2 regions of the Priestia sp. ABM2_011 genome follow, and region 1 is predicted to be linked to the other one. Evidence: riboswitches for the same ligand, from Rfam matches in the RefSeq annotation. Region 1 holds a riboswitch; the other holds the start of a gene.

Region 1 (4,793 bases):
TGTTCGGTAAGATGTAATCTTGGAATTTTTTAATCTCTAAGTCAATTCCTTGTTTTTCTAAAATCGGTTTTGCTTGTTCCAAAATTTCAGCATGAGGCGTATTAGATGCACCCACGACAATTTTCTTTTCATCTTTTGATCCATTGTTAAATCCACACGCAGCTAATCCTACTACTAGCGCAGATGTTAATGCTAAAGCTGAAAGCCATTTCTTCATAATAAATAGTCCTCCCTTTATCTTTTATCAATTTTTGCAGTAATCGCATCTCCAATAAGTTGGATAATAAATACAATAATCAAAATTAAGATCGTAGCAGCTAGCGTTACGTCATTATGACTGCGCTGGAATCCTTCTAAATATGCAAGGTTTCCAAGACCTCCAGCTCCAATCACACCCGCCATTGCCGTATAGCCGACTAACGCAATGGTTGTTACTGTCAAACCGGAAATCAAAGCTGGCAGCGATTCAGGTAACAGCACTTTAAAGATAATAGTGCTTGTTGTGGCTCCCATTGATTTAGCAGCTTCAATAACACCTTTATCAATTTCACGCAGACCAATTTCTACAAGACGCGCATAAAATGGTGCTGCTCCAACAATTAAAGCCGGTAACGCTGCATTAGCGCCTAAAATACTTCCTACCAATGCTTTGGTAAATGGAATCAGTAACACAATTAAAATAATGAATGGAATGGAACGAAAGATATTTACAACCGCCGACACAATGGCATATAAAGGTTTGTTTTGCCAAAGCTGTCCTTTGGACGTTAAAAATAAAAGCAAGCCCAATAAAATACCTAGAACAAATGTGGCTACAACTGAAATAGCCGTCATATATAGTGTTTCATTTGTCGCTTGAATAAAATCATCTAAAATAACGTTTGGAAATAGTTTCTCAAGCATTTGTCATTACCTCCACTTCTACCTGCTGCTCATGAATGTATGCAATGACTTTTTCAACTTCTGTTAATTCCCCGTCTAAATGAACGAACAGCGTCCCGTATGAACCTGTTTGTGTATGAGAAATCTTTCCTTGCAAAATATTAATCGTTACATCAAACTGTTTTAAAATCGTTGTAATGAGCGGTTGCTCTGCTTTTCCGCCAACAAACGTCAGCTGAATAATTTGCCCGCTTGGATACAGCTCTTTTACTTGTTCAATCGTTTCAAACGTTTCCTCTGGTTCAGAAATCTGTTGAACGAATCGTTTTGTAATCGGCTGCTTAGGTTTTCTGAATACTTCTAGCACTTGTCCTTCTTCTACTACTGCCCCATTTTCCATAACGGCTACTCGATGACAAATTTTACGAATGACGTGCATTTCATGAGTAATCAATACAATGGTTAACCCTAGCTTCTCATTAATATCTACTAACAGATCTAAAATAGAATCTGTCGTTTGAGGATCAAGCGCTGATGTTGCTTCATCACAAAGCAATACTTTTGGATTGTTCGCTAGCGCTCGAGCAATCCCAACACGCTGCTTTTGTCCGCCGCTAAGCTGTGATGGATAAGCATCTTCACGCCCTTCAAGCCCGACTAGCTTAATAAGTTCGTCCACTCGTTTCATTCTTTTTTCTTTTGAAATCCCTGCTATTTCTAACGGAAAGGCAATATTTTCTCGTACCGTACGCGACCACAAGATATTAAAGTGCTGAAATACCATACTAATTTCTTGTCTAGCTTTTCTGAGTTTTCCGCCTTTAATTTTTCCAATATCATTACCTGCTACTTCGACCGTTCCTGTCGTTGGTGTTTCTAATCCGTTTAGCAAGCGAATCAAAGAACTTTTCCCCGCTCCGCTATAACCAATAATTCCGTAAATTTCACCTTGGTTAACGGTTAGATTCACATTATCAACAGCTGTTACTTGACCGCTTTTGGCCTGATAAATTTTTGTAACGTCTGTTAATGTAATCATATTTCTTCACCTTCTTTAATAAAAACTTAATTATGTTAGGTTGCCCTATAGGATGAAAAAGCCGTAAAACAATTTTCCCCATTAAAAAAGCCTCTCTGCGCATGACAGAAAGGCTCGATATTTAATCCTTTCTCTCATCTTTCAAAGCGCATAGCTTTGCAGGAATTGGCACCATTTCAGTTAGTCTGACGGTTGCCGGGTTTCACAGGGCTCAGTCCCTCCACCTCTCTTGATAAGAGTTCGCAACAATTATTTTGTTTTTGGGAAATATTCATTCATTTATGAACATTCATGAGTGTGATTTTAGCATGTGTCAGATAGGCTGTCAACAGATTTTGTTCTTGGGATAATATCCCAAGATTTCAACAGCCCCAACGGTTCGCTCTCTTTCAACTTCTTCATTTTAAACAAACGTTTGATTATCGAAGCTCCTCGAGTACGTGCTCGATGGAATGAAACGCGTAGAGTTTTTTTACCATTTCACCATTTTCCACTTCAATCAAACAAGGTACGCTTTCAATAGAAAATAATTCTGCTTTTGAAGGCATATAATTTAAATTGCTCATTCCGATGGTTACATCCGGCAGCATCGCTTCTGCCACGGTTAACATTTTTTTTGCCAGCTGACATGTCCCGCAAAAAGGCGTATGGAAAAAGATAAAGGCTCTTTCTCCTTCTTTTAACTGATCATCCAGCTGTTTTTCGCTCCATTCTTGCATGTTGCTCATTCCTTTTATGTTAAAAATTCTGCATTAACATCGATATTGGCACTCAGCAATACTGTTGCTATGTGATGTCTAGGGGCGGCAGCAACTTCTCGGTACATTTTATCAATATATAGATGCTCTGCTTCCGGAAGCTCTCGTTTAAATTGTTTTCTCAGCTTATTCCCTGAATCATCAGAGTCAACGAGTATGTATACCTCTTTGTTAAACGTACAGTCAATAATTTCATCCAGCTTTGATAAACTAATCGTACCGTTTGTACAAATAATTTCAATTGGTTCTCGAATGATATCTTGAATACGCTTTTTATCTGACTTTCCTTCGACAATAATTACTTTTTCAATTTCAATTAGCCCCATTTTCATCACCCATAATCGTCAGTTGTATAGTAACATCATTTCTTTATGCTATACAATATTCGTTAATGTATCACAGTTCACCTGTTTTTTAAAAGAAATTTGCAAGAAAGAACTCTTTTAAAAGGCAGTTTAGGCCATATTATCTCTATAAAACAAGAAAAACAGCGGCAGTTGCCACTGTTTAGCACCATCCTGCTTCTTCATCGCAGTCTGTATATTTTTGCGTTTCACCTTGTTTTTGTACGTCCGCGTATTGATAGAACTTATTATTTTCTTGCGAATATCCTTCTTCAAAGCGGTATTCATTGCCGCTTGTTCCGTAGCTAACTTCACCAATTGGCTGCTTATCAACGTATAATTTCATACCGCCGTCATGAAATTTAGCTGTAACGCGATCTGTAACGTCCATTTTTTGTTTTTCAAACATAAAAAGACACTCCTTTAGCTTGTTTACTAATAGAGTGTCCAGTCAAAAACTTTTCATAAAGACAATTTATGGAGGAATATTATCCTTCGTTTGTCATTTCTTCGTATTGCTCTGCTGTCATCAGCTTGTCTACTTGAGAAGCATCAGATGGTTTGATTGTAATCATCCATGCTTCTTCGTATGGAGATTCATTAACAAGTTCAGGACTATCGCCTAAGTTGTCGTTTACTGCTACAACTTCACCGCTAATTGGTGCGTAAAGCTCAGAAACTGTTTTTACTGATTCAACGCTACCAAACGGCTCGTCAGCTTCTACTGTTGCTCCTACTTCTGGCAGTTCAACGAATACGATGTCTCCAAGCTCAGCTTGAGCGAAATGTGTAATACCTACGCGGACAACGTCTCCTTCTGTTTTTACCCATTCATGCTCTTCAGAATAACGCAAATCTTTTGGTGTACTCATCTTAATCCCTCCAAAATATGTATCGTAATTTGTTTATATAAAAAGCGCCTTCAACGTGGAGAACACTTTCTACAACCTAAAATAACTTCCTATTAACAGTGTAACGTAAAAGGTAAAAATTTTCTATTTGAAAACTTACTTCCACACGTCCTCAAACTGCTCTTCTTTGAAACCAAGCGTTACTTTTTGTCCATCTGTTAGCAGCGGACGCTTAATTAACATGCCATCTGACGCAAGAATAGACAGAAGTTCGTCTTCACTCGCACTGCTTACTTTATCTTTAAGACCTAACTCGCGATATTTTTTACCGCTTGTATTAAAGAATTTTTTTAATTCTAGGCCGCTGTTCTGATAGTAAGCTTGCAGCTGCTCTTTTGTTGGCGGATTTTCTACAATATGAATTTCTTCATATGCTACTCCGTTATCATCGAGCCACTTCTTTGCTTTTCGGCACGTACCGCACTTTGGATATGAATAAAAAAATAATGACATTTCGTCAACCACCCTTTATTTTAAGCTTTTTTCGTATTTTAACACATCCTTTATCATTTACCTAGATAGAGGCTTCTTAAACAAAAAGGAGCTCGCAAAACGAGCTCCTTTTTCCTTAAACTGTGAACTTCTCTACTTCTAGAAGCGTTTTTGCAACCTCGCGCTTTACGCTAATTACATTGATTGGTGTATAGCGAGTTAATTTGCGAAGAGACGAAAGCATGACTCTAAGCGTATCACCTTGTTCAACGCCAATTAACGTTTCTTTTGCATCTGCTTCGATTCGATTAAATGCTTCTTGGCAGAATACTTGCGTGTATTTTAATTTTAAGCTGTTTTGATCTACTCCTGTTTTGGAAATGGCTTTTTCAGTACGTAAAACAGTAGATTCCATTGCATATACGTT
Region 2 (4,793 bases), 3.4 Mb from region 1:
AAAGAAATCATAGCTCCGTATCCATTTGCTTGTTCTGAAATGAGTTTGTGGTCCGGATGACTTTTTAAGCCTGGGTAGTATACACGGCTCACTAGAGATTGTTCTTCAAGCCACTTTGCAAACTGCAGCGCTGTTTTTAACTGCTGATCTAAACGAACTTTTAATGTCTTAATGCCTCGAAGCAGTAAAAAACAATCCTGTGGCCCCAAGATAGCACCAAAAGCATTTTGTACAAACTTTACTTCTTCCGCTAGCTTTTCATCGCTTACTACAACTAAACCGCCAATGACGTCACTGTGGCCGCTGATATATTTTGTAGCACTATGAATGACAATATTTACACCAAGGTCAATCGGCTGCTGTAGATAAGGTGTTAAAAACGTGTTATCCACAATTGTAAGGAGATTGTGCTCCTTCGCCAAACTTGCTACTGCTTTAATATCCGTTACCTGTAAAAATGGATTTGAAGGGCTTTCGATATAAATAGCCTTCGTATCTTTTGTGATAGCTTCTTCTACTTTCTCAACCTTCGTTGTATCAACAAAAGTTGTTTTGATACCAAACTTTGAAAATAGTCGTGTTAATACACGATATGTCCCGCCGTACGTATCGTGTGAAACTAAAATTTCATCTCCTGATTCAAAAATAGATAACACCGATGAAATAGCAGCCATACCTGATGAAAAAGCAAAACCAGCGTATCCATTTTCTAGCTGAGCAATAGTGTTTTCTAAAGCCTCACGCGTTGGGTTTCCTGAACGAGAATAGTCATAGCGGCCGTTGTTCGTCTCATCTTCTTGATTAAATGTAGATACCTGATAAATAGGTACGTTAACCGCTCCAAAATGACCGTCAATTCCTGTATTTGCATGAATTAAGTTCGTACCAAATCTATGTTTATTATTGTTGGTATGCATCAAATGCCTCCTTCAAATCTTTAATTAAATCATCTGCGTGCTCAATTCCAACTGATAATCGAAGTAAACAGTTTGTTACTCCGACACGATTTCGAATTTCCTCCGGAATATCAGCGTGTGTTTGACGAGCTGGGAATGTCATTAAACTTTCCACGCCTCCTAAGCTTTCTGCAAATGTAATAACTTTAACATTTTCTAAAAGTACTGACACGATGTTAGGGTGTGAGACAGCAAAAGAAATCATGCCTCCAAATCCAGTTGCTTGTTTCTTCATGATTTCATAGCCCGGATGTGTTTCAAGACCAGGGTAATACACTTTTTCCACGGAATCATGAGCAGTAAGCCAATTTGCAATTTTCAGTGCGTTTTCGTTATGTTTTTCCATACGAAGCGCTAGCGTCTTAATACCGCGCAATAACAGCCAGCTATCCTGTGGACCTAAGATTGCCCCAGCTGCATTTTGATAAAAACGAATTTTCTCTCCTAAGCTACTACATCGAGCGACTACAAGACCAGCAACTACATCATTATGACCCCCAATGTATTTGCTTGCACTATGTATCACAATATCTGCTCCGAGCTCTAAAGGACGCTGATAGTAAGGGGACATGAATGTATTGTCAACGATAGTAAGCAAATCATGCTGTTTAGCTAACGCAATTGCTTCTGGCAAATCAGTCACGTGCATCATTGGATTTGTAGGTGTTTCAATAAATAGAGCTTTCGTGTTGGGACGAAGCGCATCTTTTACTTGCTCGAGATGGGCTGTGTTGACGTACGAAACAGTAATTCCTTGCTCTGAAAAGATTTCATTTAGTACTCGGTACGTTCCTCCGTATAAATCCTCTGATACAATTAAATGATCTCCGTTTTTAAATAGTGCTAAAACTGCCATTACACCCGCCATTCCTGAAGCGAATGCTACTCCTACTTCGCCTTTTTCTAAAGCAGCAATTGCTTCTTCCAATGCTGTACGAGTAGGGTTTGCCGTACGTGCATAGTCAAATCCCGTACTTTGCCCTAAAGCAGGATGAGCAAATGTTGATGCTTGGTAAATGGGTGTTGTAATAGAACCTGTTGAAGGGTCACGACCTACTCCTGAACGAACTAATAAAGTTTCAATTTTCATCTATTTCTCTCCTTAACTCAAAATAAAAAACACTCTTCACAGATGGAAGAGTGTTCGTTTATACACGATTTCTCTCATCTGTTAGAACAATACTGATGTTCCACAGGAATTAGCACCGTTCAAATGAATGTTTCATTTGATGGTTGCCGGGCATCGCAGGGCCAGTCCCTCCGCCACTCTTGATAAGAGTTCTATATAATTGTTGGTGGTTAACGTTTGTTGTTACTAACTTTAATAAAGATTTTCTTTATTGTCAACATAATTTTCTAAAAAATTTAAATCATCTCATTTGTTTATTCAATATACTTGTCCTGATAAGCACATAAAAAAAGAGACGACACCAAGGTCTCTTTTTCTAAGGCAAGTGCACAGATTTTACGTGAGCTAACTTCCAGTACATACTTTCTCCATTTGCCGTAATTAGTTCAACAATATTATTAGAAACTTCTTTAAGTACGCCAATTTTTTCTGATTGATCCCCTAAATCTAATACGACCAGTTGATTTTCATATTTTTTAAGCTGCTCTTCAAAGTTTCTGACAAAAGGTGCAGAGGCAGGCCTTACTGGGAGCTCTTTGTCACTTAAAGAATAAGGGGTTAACTCATTACTATAAGGGGTAAGCCATTTCAAATGATGTAAAGAAACAAAGACATTTTTATATACTGGAGAATAAAACACAAGATAATCATTCAGCACGCTTGTAATATAGCCATGCAATGATTTTCCTCCTGTTACATAAATTTCAATAAATTTTCCTTTTGCCTGCTGTAAAATATTACGATAAGAAATCCGCTGACTTTCTTCTATTAAGTTCTCTTCTATGGTTCGTAAAGGTGTATAATCTTCTTCTGAAACCTCTCGCAAGCGATGTATGTGTAAAAGAGGAATATACAAATAATCATGTCCATTATATAAAACCATTACATCTAACCCGAGATCAACAAGTTTTCCTATAAACGTTGTTTTCCCTGATATATCGACTTCAACAATTTTATCAATATAATGATTCATACTCATTCTCATTCTCCTCCTTTTTCCTATATGATAGAAAAGGTGCTTTATAAGCACCTTTTACGTTCCAGTTCGTCATGCTTTCCAACGATAATTTTTCGTTTTAATAACTTTTTCACCTGGTGTTGAAGAGCGTGAACCCGTACGGCGTCCTCCCGAGCGATCGTCTGTGCGACCTCCTGTACGTCTTCCGGTACGGTCTCCAGTACGGCCATCCGTGCGACCTCCGGTTCTATCTACTGTAGTTGACTCTTGCATAGAATCTTCTTCATTTGTATCTCCATTTTGCTCAGAATTTTCTTCATTTTGCTTGAAAGATCCTTTTGATCCTAAGGCAATGGTTTTTACGTGTCTTGGTTGTAAACGTAAAACTTGATTATTTTGTACAAGAGTAAAGTTTCCACTGCGGCTTTGAACTAATACACCTTCCACAGCCTCTGGGCCTCCACCGTTAATAGCTACCCATCTATGTGAAAACTCTTCAAACAGTTCATTAAAACTTTTCGCTTTGATATAATCAGGTGTTTCTTCAACTAATAATGGATTTTGCGGAACAACAGGTGTATTTTTGCTTACAACTTCACTTACACTCTTTATATGCTCTACATTGATATAAACGACGCCGTCATCTTCTGTTAATAATACGACATACGCAGATTCAAATGAGCCTAATACGTCAAGGATTTTACCCACTTTCTTCTCTGGACCACCTTGATTTATTTGCACCTGCTTATCTTTCATTAATAATAGAGTACCTGCAAATGTGTTAGCTCTGTGAAGTTCTACTTCACTATTAAATCCAGAAAATGTTTGTGCCGAATTAGACTTCGTATCCTCTGTAATGCTTTTAACATGGGCAAGCTGATAATAAATAAATGTATACTGCTGCTGTGGAATAAGCTGAGCCGGCTGATTATTTTGCTGGTTGTTATTTTGATTTGTTTCAAGAGCAAGTGTTAAATAATCTGATTGAACGTCAATTAAATATCCCGTTTTAGATTCAGGCCCCCCGCGATATACAGTCACTACTCTCCCTTTTAGTGGTTTAAAATGGGCAGAGTAGCCCGTGCTTTCAGCTTGTTGAACTTTGCGAGCGCGACTACGATTTGCATTTTGAGTTTGATCTTGATTTTGGTCGTAGTAATAGTTACTCATTGTTTTTCCTCCTTATTGATTATCCTTATTGGTCATTCATACTGTATATATACGTATCATGTACAGCTATTGATTTCCTGCATTTGCCTATTATTAACAAAATCCACTGTTGCCTATAAATTGCCTATAAATCTATCTCTTTTTAAAGAGTCAAAAGGTTATTTTGAATATACGCTGTTCGTTCTTTTATAAAAGACAGCATAAATTCGGGTTCTTTATAAAATTGCTCCAAGTTATCTTTTACGTAAGGATCTTTTAATACATATGGAGCAATATACTCATGCAGTTGATAAATGATTGGTTTCATGTATTCTATTGTAAATTGATTATTTAGAACATTGTTCATTTTTTGAACATATCGCTTTTTAATGCTGTTCACCGCCAGTAAGCGAGCTGTAAGCGTATTAAATCCTTGTGCACGGACATAGTCTCCTTCCATTACTTTTCCATTTACATCTCTTCCCCAAGTTGCATCATAATCCCATGGAATCAGTTCAAAGCGCCCGCTTTCATGATTTAGATAGAGCGCATAGTTATGGACAAAACCGTCGTAATTCTGCATACAAATAATACCGACTAA

Evidence for each region. A riboswitch is a leader RNA that binds a small molecule or an ion and turns the genes downstream of it on or off. The one in region 1 is predicted to bind S-adenosylmethionine.
Region 2: it holds a riboswitch for S-adenosylmethionine, as region 1 does, so the genes downstream of both, ACXAE4_RS20760 (trans-sulfuration enzyme family protein) here and ACXAE4_RS02920 (methionine ABC transporter ATP-binding protein) in region 1, are expected to answer to the same signal.

The regions. Positions count from the first base shown of each region.
Region 1 is NZ_JBSWUB010000001.1:548,239-553,031, reverse strand. Features, by position in the region: gene ACXAE4_RS02930 (MetQ/NlpA family ABC transporter substrate-binding protein) at 1-217, opposite strand, end outside; gene ACXAE4_RS02925 (methionine ABC transporter permease) at 235-903, opposite strand; gene ACXAE4_RS02920 (methionine ABC transporter ATP-binding protein) at 896-1,921, opposite strand; SAM riboswitch class I at 2,053-2,160, opposite strand; gene ACXAE4_RS02915 (thioredoxin family protein) at 2,341-2,640, opposite strand; gene ACXAE4_RS02910 (toprim domain-containing protein) at 2,655-3,005, opposite strand; gene ACXAE4_RS02905 (YusG family protein) at 3,187-3,432, opposite strand; gene gcvH (glycine cleavage system protein GcvH) at 3,512-3,895, opposite strand; gene ACXAE4_RS02895 (arsenate reductase family protein) at 4,031-4,387, opposite strand; gene ACXAE4_RS02890 (acyl-CoA dehydrogenase family protein) at 4,503-4,793, opposite strand, start outside.
Region 2 is NZ_JBSWUB010000001.1:3,899,282-3,904,074, forward strand. Features, by position in the region: gene ACXAE4_RS20755 (trans-sulfuration enzyme family protein) at 1-917, opposite strand, end outside; gene ACXAE4_RS20760 (trans-sulfuration enzyme family protein) at 901-2,046, opposite strand; SAM riboswitch class I at 2,118-2,235, opposite strand; gene ACXAE4_RS20765 (hypothetical protein) at 2,402-3,064, opposite strand; gene ACXAE4_RS20770 (spore coat protein) at 3,134-4,213, opposite strand; gene ACXAE4_RS20775 (CotH kinase family protein) at 4,356-4,793, opposite strand, start outside.